DNA from 2 places in the Streptomyces sp. NPDC002181 genome. Region 2 is predicted to be linked to the other one. Evidence: riboswitches for the same ligand, from Rfam matches in the RefSeq annotation. Region 2 holds a riboswitch; the other holds the start of a gene.

Region 1 (7,114 bases), on a different contig from region 2:
CGACGATGAAGGCCTTCCGGCTGGACGAGCTTGAGGCGGAGCGGCTCGCGAACGACGGCGCCTATCTGCAGTTCCTGCGCGAACGGAACATGTCGGTCGGGCTGTACGCCCTCGACGCCGGACGGAGCGACCCGCAGCAGCCGCACCGCCAGGACGAGGTGTACTTCGTGGTGAGCGGCCGGGGTTCGATCACGGTCGGGGAGGAGACCACGACGGTGGCGCGCGGCAGCGTCGTCTACGTGCCCGCCGGGGTGCTGCACAAGTTCCATCACATCACCGAGGACCTGCGGGTATTGGTGGTGTTCTCCCCGCCGGAGGCCTGACCGGGCGACCCCCGACCCAGGGTCGGACCTCCTGATTCCCCTAGGGGGCGGATCAGGGGAGTCCGGGGGCTCGCGGGCCCCCGGGCGGTTGAGCGGCCCCCTAGCATCGAGAGCAGGAAGTCACGGCTCGGGAAGCTCAGGAAGAGGTTGAGGACATGGACGGGATCCGGCAGACATTCGCAGGCATGCCCTGGTGGGTGAAGTGGGTCGCGATCCCGCTTCTGGTGCTCTTCGTCTTCGGTGGCGTCATCACGAGCATCCTCGGAGCCCTGATCTCGTTCGTCTTCAAGCTGCTGCTCTTCGTCGCCCTCGTCGGCGGCCTGATCTTCATCGTGAAGAAGTTCACCGGCGGCGGTACGAAGTCCTCCTCGCGCGACTGGTAGGTCCCCGGAGCCCAGACCGCTGGGCTCCGGGCCCCGGGCTCCGAGCCGTGGGCTCCGGGCTCCGGGCTCCGGGTCAATCCGGGGGATTAACCCGGGCGGGGGAACGTGGGGTGGCAAACCGCCCGCGCCGCGGGAATCGGCCGATAGGGTGGCAATCTGCGCCGGCCCCTGGGCGCCGGACGCCGGTGGTGCCGCCTTGACCTGCGGTTTTCTCCAGTGTCGGCCTAGTACGGCCCCCAGGAACCGCGGCGCGCGCGGGGGCGGCCCCCGCAGGGCGGGCCCTCCCCAGGCCCGTCGCCACGCCTGGGGGTGAGCTTTGTCTTCGGTTCACAATGCCGGTGTGCCGACGCTGATCGGTTCGGTGCAGCGCGCGTTGAGGCTGCTCGAAGCAGCGGGTTCCCACAGCGAGGGAGCCCCGGCGAAACAACTGGCGCGCGAAGCCGGGCTCCCGCTCCCCACCGCCTACCACCTGTTGCGCACCCTCACGCACGAGGGCTATCTGCGGCGCGAGGGCGGAGTGTTCGTGCTCGGAGCAGCCGCCGGGCGGCTGGCGGGCGGCGGACTGCAGCAGAAACGTCGCAGCATGATCCTCGACTCCCTCGCGCACTTCCGCGACGCGGTCGGGGCCCCCGTCTACTTCGCCGTGTTCCGCGAGGGTGAGATCGAGCTCGTGGGTGTCTCGGACACCCCGGCCAGCCCCGCCGTCGAGGAGTGGGCGGATTTCCGTGCGACCGGCCACGCGCACGCCATCGGGCAGTGCCTGCTGGCCCAGCTCGACGAGAAGACGCGCAGGGACTACTACGAGCGGCACCCGGTAGAGGCCGTCACCCAGTACACCGTCCGGGACCAGAGCGCCCTCGAACATCGCATCGGCTCTCTCGGCCGGATGGAGCCGGTTACGGAGCGTCAGGAGTACGCGCTGGGCACCGTGTGTGCAGCCATCCCCATCACTGCGGGCGATACCGCCGCAACCATGGCGATTTCCCTCCCTTTGCACCAGGAGGAACGATTGCTGTATGTGGTCGATCGACTACGGAGTGAAGTAGGCGCGCTGTTGAGCACCCTCTCGTTCTCTATCAGTATCTGAAAACTCACTCCTTGTGATCTGCATGCGCTTCCACCACCCTTGTCAAGAGGGCCCTGGGGGATCATTCCTGGCCACTTCCACTACAGCGGGGTAGTCCATGCGCGAGTCGGTACAGGCAGAGGTCATGATGAGCTTCCTCGTTTCCGAGGAGCTCTCCTTCCGGATCCCGGTGGAACTCCGGTACGACACCCGGGACCCCTACGCAGTGCGTCTGACGTTCCACCTTCCCGGAGATGCCCCCGTGACCTGGGCGTTCGGCCGGGAGCTGCTCCTCGACGGCATCAACAAGCCGTGCGGTGACGGTGATGTGCACATCGCCCCCACCGATCCGGAAGACCTTTCCGACGTCCACATCCGGCTCCAGGTCGGCAGCGACCGGGCCCTGTTCCGTGCCGGCGCGGCGCCGCTCGTCGCGTTCCTCGACCGTACCGACCGGCTTGTTCCGCTCGGTCAGGAGCGAAACCTCGGCGATTTCGAGGAGAACCTCGACGAGGCGCTGGACCGGATCCTGGCCGAGGCCCGGCAGAACGAGCAGAACGCCGGCTGAGCGGGCGGACCCGGCCGGCCGAGCCGACGGGCCGCACGCGCCGAGTCGCCCCGGGCCCCCGAGCCTCCCGGGCCGCTCAGCGCTTGCGCCGCCGGCCCCGGCCACCGCGGACCGGCCCCGAGGCCGCCGCTCCGGCCGGGGCTCCCGGCCGGTCGGCGGAGACCACCAGCGCCGCGAGCGCGGTGGTGACGGGGACCGAGGCCACCAGGCCGATCGACCCCACGAGGGTGCGCACGATCTCCTCCGCGACCAGCTCGCTGTTGGCCACCGAACCCATGCTGCTGTTCGCGATCGAGAACAGCAGCAGCAGCGGAAGCGCCGCGCCCGCGTAAGCCAGTACCAGGGTGTTGACCACCGAGGCGATGTGGTCGCGGCCGATCCGGATGGCCGCTCGGTACAGGGCGCGGGGCCCCATCGACGAGTCGGCCTGGTGGAGTTCCCAGACCGCCGACGTCTGGGTGACCGTCACGTCGTCGAGCACGCCCAGCGATCCGATGATCACGCCCGCGAGCAGCAGACCGCTCATGTCGATGTCCGGGTAGAGCCCGTGGATGAGCCCCGTGTTGTCGTCGGTGTTGCCGCTGAGGAACGCCCAGTCGACGAACACCGAGCCGAGCAGCCCGATCAGCAGCAGCGAGACGAGCGTGCCGAGGACGGCGACGGACGTACGGGCGCTCAGGCCGTGGCACATGTAGAGCGCGATGAGCATGATGGCGCTGGCACCGACGACCGCGACGACCAGCGGGTTCGAGCCCTGGAGGATCGCCGGGAGGATGAACAGGGTCAGCACGCCGAAGCTGACGACCAGCGCGATCAGCGCGAACAGGCCCCGCATCCGTCCGACGACGACGACGGCCACGGCGAAGATGCCCGCCAGTACCGCCAGCGGCAGCTTGCGGTTCACGTCGACCACGGAGTACTGGAGGTCCCGGGGCGCGTCCGGCGCGTACGCGACGACCACCTCCTGGTCCTTCTCCAGCTGCCGTGGCGCGCCCGGCTGGACGATCTCGATGAACGTCCGGCCCTTGTCCTGCCCGGTGCCGACCTCGATGGTGGCCTTCTTGCAGTCGCCGGTCTGCTGGGCCCGGGCCTCACGGCCCTCCGGGGTGGTGACGTTCCCGGTGGTGGGCACCTGCGAGGCGTTCACCGATTTGCAGTCGACCTGTTCGATCGCGACGACCCGGCCCTGCTGGGTCTGCCGGTCGAAGCCCACCCCGGAGCGCTCGTGAGCGGGAGCGCCGCCCGGCCAGAGCACCACCATGCCGACGAAGACGGCGACGGCGAACGGGATCAGGACCGCCGCGATGACCTTGCGCAGGTGCTTCGAGACGGGAGCCGCCGGTCCGTGGCCGTGGGAATGTCCGTGGGGGTGGCCGTGGGAGTGGCCCGGGGCCGGGATCCGGTCATGCCGGTGGTCGTCGTGCTCGTGGCCCGCGTGTGAGTGGTCGCTGTGACCCGTGGGCTCGGTGGGCTGGGTGGGGGGCTGCGGCGAGGACGTCACCGGCAGATCATCGCAAGAGTTGAGGGGGCCCACTGTTCAGCACGCCACAAATGACGCTAGCGTGGGGGCACCTTTGCACAACGCGGGAGCTCGGAGCACCGGGCTGAGAGGGCGCTGATCACCGTACGCGCGGCACAGATGCGTACGGGAAGAGGCTGCGTCGACCGCCGAACCTGTTACCGGGTAATGCCGGCGTAGGGAGATCAGGTCTCATGACCATTCAGGACGCACGCACGCCTGCCGTCAGCCAGGACGACGCCGACCGGACCGAGCGCCAGCCGGGCTGGCACAAGGGCTACGTGGCGGGCTCCCGCCCCGACATCCGGGTGCCGGTCCGCCAGGTCCACCTCACCAACGGCAAGGACGTGACGCTCTACGACACGTCCGGGCCGTACACCGACCCGCAGATCGAGACCGACGTGCGGCGCGGCCTTCCGCCGCTGCGCGAGAACTGGATCATCAGCCGCGGCGACACCGAGGAGTACGCGGGCCGCCCCGTGCGCCCGGAGGACGACGGGATCAAGCACACCTCGCCCCGAGGTGGCCTCAAGAACCTCGACGCGGTCTTCCCTGGACGTCCGCGCCAGCCCCGCCGGGGCCGTGACGGCGCCGCCGTCACGCAACTCGCGTACGCCCGCCGCGGTGAGATCACCCCGGAGATGGAGTACGTCGCGATCCGGGAGAACGTCTCCCCCGAGGTGGTCCGTGAGGAGATCGCCGCAGGTCGCGCGGTGCTTCCCGCGAACGTGAACCACCCGGAGATCGAGCCGATGATCATCGGCAAGCGGTTCCTGGTGAAGGTCAACGCCAACATCGGCAACTCCGCGGTCACCTCCTCCATCGAGGAGGAGGTCGACAAGATGACCTGGGCGACCAAGTGGGGCGCCGACACGGTCATGGACCTCTCGACCGGCCGCAACATCCACACCACTCGCGAGTGGGTGCTGCGCAACTCCCCGGTCCCGATCGGCACCGTGCCGCTGTACCAGGCGCTGGAGAAGGTCGACGGCCGCGCCGAGGACCTGACCTGGGAGATCTACAAGGACACGGTCATCGAGCAGGCCGAGCAGGGCGTCGACTACATGACGGTCCACGCCGGCGTACTCCTGCCGTACGTGCCGCTGACCGCCCGCCGCAAGACCGGCATCGTCTCCCGCGGCGGGTCGATCATGGCCGCCTGGTGTCTGGCGCACCACAAGGAGAACTTCCTCTACACGAACTTCGAGGAGCTCTGCGAGATCCTCGCGACGTACGACGTCACGTACTCGCTCGGCGACGGCCTGCGCCCCGGCTCCATCGCGGACGCCAACGACGCGGCCCAGTTCGCGGAGCTGAAGACGCTGGGCGAGCTGAACACGATCGCCAAGCGGCACAACGTGCAGACCATGATCGAGGGCCCGGGCCACGTCCCGATGCACAAGATCAAGGAGAACATCGACCTCCAGCAGGAGATCTGCGAGGAGGCGCCGTTCTACACGCTCGGCCCGCTGACCACGGACGTCGCCCCGGCGTACGACCACATCACCTCGGGCATCGGCGCCGCGATGATCGCCTGGTGGGGCACCGCGATGCTCTGCTACGTCACGCCGAAGGAGCACCTGGGCCTGCCCAACCGTGACGACGTGAAGACCGGCGTCATCACGTACAAGATCGCTGCACACGCGGCGGACCTGGCCAAGGGCCACCCGGGCGCCCAGGAATGGGACGACGCCCTGTCGGACGCGCGGTTCGAGTTCCGCTGGGAGGACCAGTTCAACCTGGCCCTCGACCCGGACACGGCCCGTGAGTTCCACGACGAGACGCTCCCGGCCGAACCGGCCAAGACCGCGCACTTCTGCTCGATGTGCGGTCCGAAGTTCTGCTCGATGAAGATCTCCCAGGACATCCGCCGCGAGCACGGCGGCGACCTGAAGGCCGATGAGATCGAGGCGGGCATGGCGGAGAAGTCCGCCGAGTTCGCGGCGAGCGGGAACCGGGTCTACCTCCCGCTGGCGGACTGACCCGCCCGTGGGGGCCGGCGCTGCTCTGGGAGGTAGAGGGGGCTTCCCAGAGCAGTGTTCCGGCACGCCAGCCGCGTTGCGCTGGAGGTCAGACCTTCGCGTCGCGCGATGTTTCACGTGAAACAGGGACGGACGGCCCACTGCGGGCCGCCGCGAACCCGCGATTGGCCTCCGTCTGCCGGCGATACGACTCCGGCAGGTCGGGCAGTTCCAGCAGCCGGTCGCAGGCGCGCAGCGAGGTCTGCATGTCCCCCACCCAGTACGCGGTGATGGAGTGCTCGAAGAGCAGCCCCCACTGGTACACCCACGGCTGGACGAACAGCAGGTCCGGAGGGGCCGGGCGGTCCAGTACCGCTGAGGTGATCGCGTGGGCCGTGCGGTGGCGCCCCAGCACCCTGAGCCTGGAGGCGAGTTCGTAGCAGGCTTCCAGCCGGGTGGGGCGGGACTCCCAAGCCTGCGAAAGGGCGTCCATGGCAGCGGGCCAGTCGCCGGACTCGGCGCTCAGGACTCCGGCCTGGAGCAGCGCGTAGTAGACCTCCTCGGCCCAGCCGCCCATGGCCGCGCGGTGTCGGTAGAGCCGGATCGCCGCAGCGGTGTCACCCATGTCCCGCATCGTCTGGGCGAGGTAGAAGGCCGTCCTGGTGTTGGAGGGGTCCCGTTCGAGTTCGGCGCCGAGCAGGCGGGCATCACGCTCGAACTTGTCGTGCCGGGATCCCCCGTCCGCATGGTCCTCGATGAACAGTGCGTCGAGGTTCTGCTGGAAGCCGGGGCGCTCGTCGTACTCCCCGGGGGCGTCGCAGGTCAGGTACTCGTGGGTGACGCCCTCGTACCGCCAGGGGAGGTCACCGCGGACCAGCCGTTTGATGCGGTATTCCGTCGCACCCTCGTGGCGCAGCATGTACGACTGCGCCGTGAGCGGGGGCAGCGGGCCGGTGCGGCGCAGGACGAGGTCGGCGTCGACGAGGAGCAGGTAGTCGGCCTTGCCGCGGGCATGCGCGATGTTGAGACTGCGATTGTGCCCGAAGTCGGTCCAGGGTTCCTCGTGGAGCTCGCCGGGGATCCCGCGCAGAGCGCTCCGGATCAGCTCCTGGGTGCCGTCGGTGGATCCGGTGTCGGAGATGACCCAGGTGTCGATGAGGTCCCGTACCGAGTCGAGGCAGCGCTCGATGACGGCGGATTCGTTCTTCACGATCATGCAGAGGCAGATGGTCGGCTTCACGGCCGCTGACCCTAGGGACGGGGCCGGGCGGCCCGTCGGCGCCGCGCCGGGGTG
Region 2 (7,114 bases):
GAGGGAGTTCCAGATCGCCTCCAGCGGGGGCACCAGGAACGTTCCGCCACCCGCGCCCACGTCCTGGAGCGCCCGGTAGAAGCCGAACCCGTACCCGCCGGGCACGTCGAGGGAGCGCTCCACCAGCACCGCCAGCGGGGCCACGATCAGCAGTGCCACCGTCAGCAGCACCCCGCCCAGCAGGGCGCGCTGCCCCGGCCCGGCGACCCGGTGCGCGGTCCGCGCCGGATCGACGAGCCGCAGGGCCGTCTCCCGCCGGCGCACCGTCCAGGCGTGGATCCCGAGGATCAGGCCGACCGCCACGAACTGGACCATCGTGAGGACGGCGGCCGTAGGCAGGTCCAGCAGCTGCGCGGTCTGCCGGTAGACCTCCACCTCCAAGGTGGCGTACGAGGGCCCGCCGAGGATCTGCACGACGCCGAAGGAGGTGAAGGTGAACAGGAACACCATCAGCGAGGCGGCGGCCACCGCGGGCCCGAGCGCGGGCAGCGTCACCCGCCGCCAGGCGGCGAACCGCCCGGCGCCGAGCACCCGGGCGGCCTCCTCCTGGCGCGGGTCCAGCTGCGCCCAGAGCCCGCCGACCGTCCGTACGACGACGGCGTAGTTGAAGAAGACGTGCGCGAGCAGGATCGCCCACACGGTGGTGTCGAGCCGGACGCCCCACAGCTCGTCCAGCAGCCCGCCCCGCCCGACCAGCGCCAGGAAGGCGGTGCCGACGACCACCGTCGGCAGCACGAACGGAACGGTGACCACCGCCCGTAGCAGCTGCTTGCCGGGGAACTCGAAGCGCGCGAACACGTACGCGCCGGGGAGTGCGATCAGGAGCGTGAGCGCCGTGGACGCGAGCGCCTGCCAGGTGGTGAACCAGAGCACGTCGGCGATGTCCGGCCGGGCCAGCACCTCGCCGATCCGGCCGAACTGCCAGCCCTCGTCGGTCTTGATCCCGCGCCCGACGATCGCGGCCACGGGATACGCGAAGAACAGCCCGAAGAAGGCGAGCGGTACGGCCATCAGCGCGAGCCGGACGGCCGTACCGCGTGCGCTCTCGCGTCCTACTTCACGACGAGCGAGGACCATGTCTTGACCCACTGCTCACGGTTCTTGGCGATGGTCTCGGGAGCGACGTTCTCGGGCTTCTCGACGACCACGCCGTGCTTCGTGAACAACTCCGGCAGCTTGGCGTCCTTGACCACCGGGTTCACGAACATCTGGAGCGGCATGTCCTCCTGGAACTTCTTGCCCACCAGGAAGTCGAGGAGCGCCTTGCCGCCCTCCTCGTTCTTCGCGCCCTTGAGCAGGCCCGCGAACTCGACCTGGCGGAAGCAGGTGCCGGTGGCCACGCCCGTGGGGGCCTCGGCCGGCTGCGGCTCCCCGTACAGGACCTCGACCGGCGGGCTGGAGGCGTACGAGACGACCAGCGGCCGGTCGCCCTTGGCCTTCTTGCCGCCCGCGGAGCCGGAGAAGCGCTCGTTGTAGGCCTGCTCCCAGCCGTCGACGACCTCGACGCCGTTGGCCTTGAGCTTGCTCCAGTAGTCCTTCCAGCCCTCCTCGCCGTACTTGCCGACGGAGGCGAGCAGGAAGCCGAGGCCCGGCGAGGAGGTCGCCGCGTTCTCGGTGACCAGCAGGTTCTTGTACTCCGGCTTGACCAGGTCGTCCAGCGTCTGCGGCGGGGCGATCTTCTTCTCGGCGAAGTAGGCCTTGTCGTAGTTGACGCAGATGTCGCCGGAGTCGACGGGCGTGACCCGGTGCTCCTTGTCGAGCACGTACTCGGGCTTCACGTCGGCCAGGCCCTTGACCTCGTACGGCGTGAAGATGCCGTTGTCGAGGGCGCGGGAGAGCAGGGTGTTGTCCACGCCGAAGAACACGTCGCCGCGCGGCGAGCCCTTGGTGAGGATCTCCTGGTTGAGGGCGGCGCCCGCGTCCCCGGACTTCAGGACCTTGACGGTGTAGCCGCTCTGCTGCTCGAACTCCTTGAGAACCGTGTCGGTCACGTTGAAGGAGTCGTGCGAGACGAGCGTGACGGTCTTGGACTTCGGCGCGTCACTGGCGCCGGACGCGGACTCGTCCTTGGCGCCGCCGCAGGCGCTGAGCGTGGCGACGCCGAGCGCGGCCGCGAGCGCAGCGCCCGCGAACTTCTTGGTGGTGCTCACTGGTGATTCCTCCTGGGATGACCAGGAGAAGACGCGGCCCTGCCCGGCGCTCAGTGCGAGCGGTCGCCGGGCAGGGCGCAACAGCTTGAGTGATGACCGAACTTCCTACCCCGAATGACCGGGGCGAGGTTCAGAGGGTCTGCGGATGACGGTTACCGCACTCTCAGCGCTGTGGCGCTCCCCTGTCGGAATATGCAATTGGTTCGGCCACAGGGTACCCCGAGGCCGAATCGGCCCCGCGGGCCCGCAGGCCCGCGAAAACCGCAGGCTAGCGCTCCGAGGCGGCCAGCTGGCCGCACGCGCCGTCGATCTCCTGGCCGCGGGTGTCCCGTACGGTCACCGGCACCCCGTGGCGGGCGATGGCCTCGACGAAGGCCTTCTCGTCCTCCGGGCGCGAGGCGGTCCACTTCGAGCCCGGCGTCGGGTTCAGCGGGATCAGGTTGACGTGGACGCGCTTGCCCTTGAGCAGACGGCCGAGGAGGTCGCCGCGCCAGGCCTGGTCGTTGATGTCGCGGATCAGGGCGTACTCGATGGAGATCCGGCGGCCGGACTTCTCGGCGTACTCCCAGGCCGCGTCGAGGACCTCGCGGACCTTCCAGCGGGTGTTCACGGGGACGAGGGTGTCGCGCAGCTCGTCGTCCGGGGCGTGCAGGGAGACCGCGAGGCGGCACTTGAAGCCCTCGTCGGCGAAGCGCAGCATCGCCGGGACCAGGCCGACGGTGGAGACCGTGATGCCGCGCTGCGACAGGCCCAGGCCGTCGGGCTCGGGGTCGGTGAGGCGGCGGATGGCGCCGACGACCCGCTTGTAGTTGGCCAGCGGCTCGCCCATGCCCATGAAGACGATGTTGGACAGCCGGGCCGGGCCGCCGGGGACCTCGCCGTCGCGCAGCGCGCGCATGCCGTCGACGATCTGGTGGACGATCTCGGCGGTGGACAGGTTGCGGTCCAGGCCCGCCTGGCCGGTTGCGCAGAACGGGCAGTTCATGCCGCAGCCGGCCTGCGAGGAGATGCACATGGTGACCCGGTCGGGGTAGCGCATGAGCACGGACTCGACGAGCGTTCCGTCGTGCAGCTTCCACAGGGTCTTGCGCGTGGTGTCGTCGTCGCACGAGATGTGGCGGATGACGCTCATCAGGTCCGGCAGCAGCTCGTCGCGGAGCTTCTCGCGCGAGCCCGCCGGGATGTCGGTCCACTCGGCCGGGTCGTGCGCGTACCGGGCGAAGTAGTGCTGCGAGAGCTGCTTGGCCCGGAAGGGCTTCTCGCCGATCGCGGCGACCGCCTCGCGACGCTCCTCGGGGGTGAGGTCGGCGAGATGCCGGGGCGGCTTCTTGGCCCCGCGAGGGGCGACGAAGGTGAGCTCTCCCGGGACAGGGCGGGCCATGGCTGGTACTCCTCGTAAGACGAAAGGCGCGCCGCAGAAGCAGCGCGCCCTTCAAGAGTAACCGCCCGGACCCACCCAAAGCCTTCAGACGTACGTCGTCCCAGCTCAGCGGGGTTGCCCTGGTGAACCGCCCGCCGGCCGGAAGCTGCGGGGGCCCGGTTTCAGCCGGTGCCGACGAAAGCGGCGAGCAGCAGCCACACCACCGGGGCGGTCGGCAGCAGGGAGTCGAGGCGGTCCATGATGCCGCCGTGGCCCGGGAGCAGCGTGCCCATGTCCTTGATGCCCAGGTCCCGCTTGATCATCGACTCGCCGAGGTCGCCCAGCGTGGCGCTGACCGCGACCGCGAGACCGAGCAGCAGGCCCTGCCACCAGGCGCCCCCGTCGATCAGGAACTCCATGCACAGCGCGCCGGCCGCCATCGCGAAGGCCACCGCGCCGAACAGCCCCTCGCGGGTCTTGCCGGGGCTGATGCGCGGCGCCAGCTTCGTCTTGCCGAAGCGCCAGCCCACCGCGTACGCCCCGGTGTCGCTGACCACGGTCAGCAGCAGGAAGGTGACCACGCGCTCCGGGCCGTCTTCGGCGGTGAGCAGCATCGCGACGAAGGTGGCCAGGAAGGGCACGTAGAAGGCCGCGAAGACGCCTGCGGTGACGTCCTTGAGGTAGTCCTCGGGCGGCTCCGTCATCCGCCAGACCAGGACCGCCAGTGCCGTCAGGGCCATGGCCACCCAGGCGCCCTCGGCACCCCGGACGTACCCGGCGATGACCATCGCGGCGCCGCCGACCGCGAGCGGGACGAGCGGGGCCTTGATGCCCTTCTTCTCCTGGAGCCGGGAGGTGAGCTCCCACAGGCCCACGACGACCGCGACGACGATGACGCCGACGAAGACCGCCTTGACGATGAACAGCGAAGCGAAGATCACCGCACCGAGGCCGACACCGACCCCTATGGCAGCACGCAGGTCTCGCCCCGCCCGCTTCTTCGGCGGGGGCGTGGCGTCCTGCGGTGCCTGCGAGGGCGGGGGCGGGGGGCTGGGCATGGGCTCCTGCGGCGGCGTCTCGGCGCGGAAGGGGGGGCCGCCTTCGGCGGCGGCCCCCCGATCGCGTGCTTCCCGGTCGTCGAAGTCACGGCCGGCGGCATCGGGCACGATGGGCATGGGCCGAGTGTGCGGGCCCACCAGCGCATCGTATGCGGGACCCGCCGGAACCGGCTCCGTGGCCCAGGGAGAGTCGTTCATCAGACCTCGAGGAGCTCGGCTTCCTTGTGCTTGAGCAGCTCGTCGACCTGCGCGACGTACTTCGCGGTGGTGTCGTCGAGCTCCTTCTCCGCGCGGCGCACCTCGTCCTCGCCGGACTCCTTGTCCTTGACGAGCTTGTCGAGGGAGTCCTTCGCCTTGCGGCGGACGGCGCGGATCGAGACCTTGGAGTCCTCGGCCTTGGTGCGCGCGACCTTGATGTACTCCTTGCGGCGGTCCTGCGTCAGCTCGGGGAAGGTCACCCGGATGATGTTGCCGTCGTTGCTGGGGTTGACACCCAGGTCGGAGTCGCGGATGGCCTGCTCGATGTTGCGCAGGGCGCTCTTGTCGAACGGGGTCACGATCGCCATGCGCGGCTCGGGCACCGAGAAGGACGCGAGCTGGTTGATGGGCGTGATGGCGCCGTAGTAGTCCGCCACGATCTTGTTGAACATCGCCGGGTGCGCACGACCGGTGCGGATCGCCGCGAAGTCTTCCTTGGCGACGACGACGGCCTTCTCCATCTTCTCCTCGGCCTCGAGGAGGATTTCTTCGATCACCACGTGCTCCTGCATGTCAGATATGGATGGTTCAGGCGGGCGGGACGGGCTCGGCCCAGCGGGGCCGGGCCCGGCGTCGGGACGCTCAGGCCCGGGTGCCCTGGTCGCTCACGAGCGTGCCGATCTTCTCACCCTTGACGGCGCGGGCGATATTGCCCTCGGCGAGCAGCTCGAAGACCAGGATCGGCAGCTTGTTGTCGCGGCACAGCGTGATGGCGGTGGCGTCGGCGACCTTGAGGTCGCGGGACAGCACCTCGCTGTACTCCAGCGCGTCGAACTTCACCGCGTCGGGGTTCTTCTTCGGGTCGGAGTCGTAGACCCCGTCGACGCCGTTCTTGCCCATGAGCAGGGCCTCGGCGTCGATCTCCAGGGCCCGCTGGGCGGCCGTGGTGTCGGTGGAGAAGTACGGCATGCCCATGCCGGCGCCGAAGATCACGACGCGGCCCTTCTCCAGGTGCCGTACGGCGCGCAGCGGGATGTACGGCTCCGCGACCTGGCCCATGGTGATGGCGGTCTGCACGCGGGAGTCGATGCCTTCCTTCTCCAGGAAGTCCTGGAGGGCGAGGCAGTTCATGACGGTGCCCAGCATGCCCATGTAGTCGGACCGCGCACGGTCCATGCCGCGCTGCTGGAGTTCGGCGCCGCGGAAGAAGTTTCCGCCGCCGATCACGACGGCGATCTCCGCGCCGTCACGGACCACCGCGGCGATTTCGCGCGCGATGGCATGGACGACGTCGGGGTCGACGCCCAGTCCTCCACCACCGGAGAAGGCTTCGCCCGACAGCTTCAGCATGAAGCGGCGGCCCTTCTTGTCGTGGTCGCTCTTGTCGTCGGAAGCGGTGTGGGGGTCCACGCCCTGATTCATGGAGATCTCCTCGTGCACATACGAAGAAGGCCATTGCCGGTGGGTCCTCGCGGTTCCCTCTACGGCAATGGCCTCCTCGTCAGATCTGCGGTCGTTCCGCGCGCACGCGGACGACTGCTTCAGACCCTACCGGGGTCCGGTGTCCGTCGTTGTAAGGACGGACTCAGATGCCGACCTTGATGCGCGAGAAACGCACCAGGGTGACACCGGCCTCGTCCAGGACCTTCTGGACGGACTTCTTGGCGTCCAGGGCGTACGCCTGGCCGAGCAGCGTGTTGTCGCGGAAGAAGCCGTTGACACGACCCTCGACGATCTTCGGCAGGGCGGCCTCGGGCTTGCCCTCCGCGCGGGTGACCTCTTCGGCGACGCGGCGCTCGGACTCGACGACCTCGGCCGGGACGTCCTCGGCGGACAGCCACTTCGGCGCGAACGCGGCGATGTGCTGCGCGACGCCGCGGGCGACCTCGGCGTTCTCCTTGTCGAGCTCGACCAGGACACCGATCTGGAACGGCAGGTCGGGCATGGTGCGGTGCATGTACGAGGTGACGTAACCGCCGGTGAACTGCGCGAAGCGGTCCAGGACGATCTTCTCGCCGAGGTTGGCGTTCGCCTCGTCCACGAAGGCCGTGACGGTCTTGCCCGGGGCGATCTCGGACGCGAGCAGCGTCTCGATGTCGGCCGGGGAGGTGGCGGCGACGTGCGCGGCCAGCTCGTTGGCGACGGCGAGGAACTTCTCGCCCTTCGCGACGAAGTCCGTCTCGCACTTCAGCTCGACGATGACACCGGAGGTGTTGTCGTCGGCGATGAGGGACACGACGGCACCGTTCTCGGCAGAACGGCCCTCGCGCTTGGCGACGCCCTTCTGGCCCTTGATACGGAGCGCCTCGACGGCCTTGTCGACGTCACCGTCGGAGTCGACCAGCGCG

What was found. Region 2 has a riboswitch for thiamine pyrophosphate ahead of ACFYXV_RS00365 (thiamine ABC transporter substrate binding subunit). Riboswitches for the same ligand answer to the same signal wherever they lie in the genome.
Region 1: it holds a riboswitch for thiamine pyrophosphate, as region 2 does, so the genes downstream of both, thiC (phosphomethylpyrimidine synthase ThiC) here and ACFYXV_RS00365 (thiamine ABC transporter substrate binding subunit) in region 2, are expected to answer to the same signal.

The regions. Positions count from the first base shown of each region.
Region 1 covers NZ_JBIASC010000005.1:174,654-181,767, reverse strand. Annotated here, with positions in the region: gene ACFYXV_RS15840 (cupin domain-containing protein) at 6-323, shown strand; gene ACFYXV_RS15835 (DUF5326 family protein) at 488-706, shown strand; gene ACFYXV_RS15830 (IclR family transcriptional regulator) at 1,023-1,793, shown strand; gene ACFYXV_RS15825 (SsgA family sporulation/cell division regulator) at 1,891-2,340, shown strand; gene ACFYXV_RS15820 (YibE/F family protein) at 2,417-3,841, opposite strand; TPP riboswitch at 3,914-4,059, shown strand; gene thiC (phosphomethylpyrimidine synthase ThiC) at 4,054-5,841, shown strand; gene ACFYXV_RS15810 (glycosyltransferase) at 5,930-7,060, opposite strand.
Region 2 covers NZ_JBIASC010000001.1:86,256-93,369, forward strand. Annotated here, with positions in the region: gene ACFYXV_RS00360 (ABC transporter permease) at 1-1,011, opposite strand, end outside; gene ACFYXV_RS00365 (thiamine ABC transporter substrate binding subunit) at 1,053-2,150, opposite strand; TPP riboswitch at 2,235-2,344, opposite strand; gene rlmN (23S rRNA (adenine(2503)-C(2))-methyltransferase RlmN) at 2,419-3,531, opposite strand; gene ACFYXV_RS00375 (phosphatidate cytidylyltransferase) at 3,693-4,766, opposite strand; gene frr (ribosome recycling factor) at 4,766-5,323, opposite strand; gene pyrH (UMP kinase) at 5,409-6,188, opposite strand; gene tsf (translation elongation factor Ts) at 6,352-7,114, opposite strand, start outside.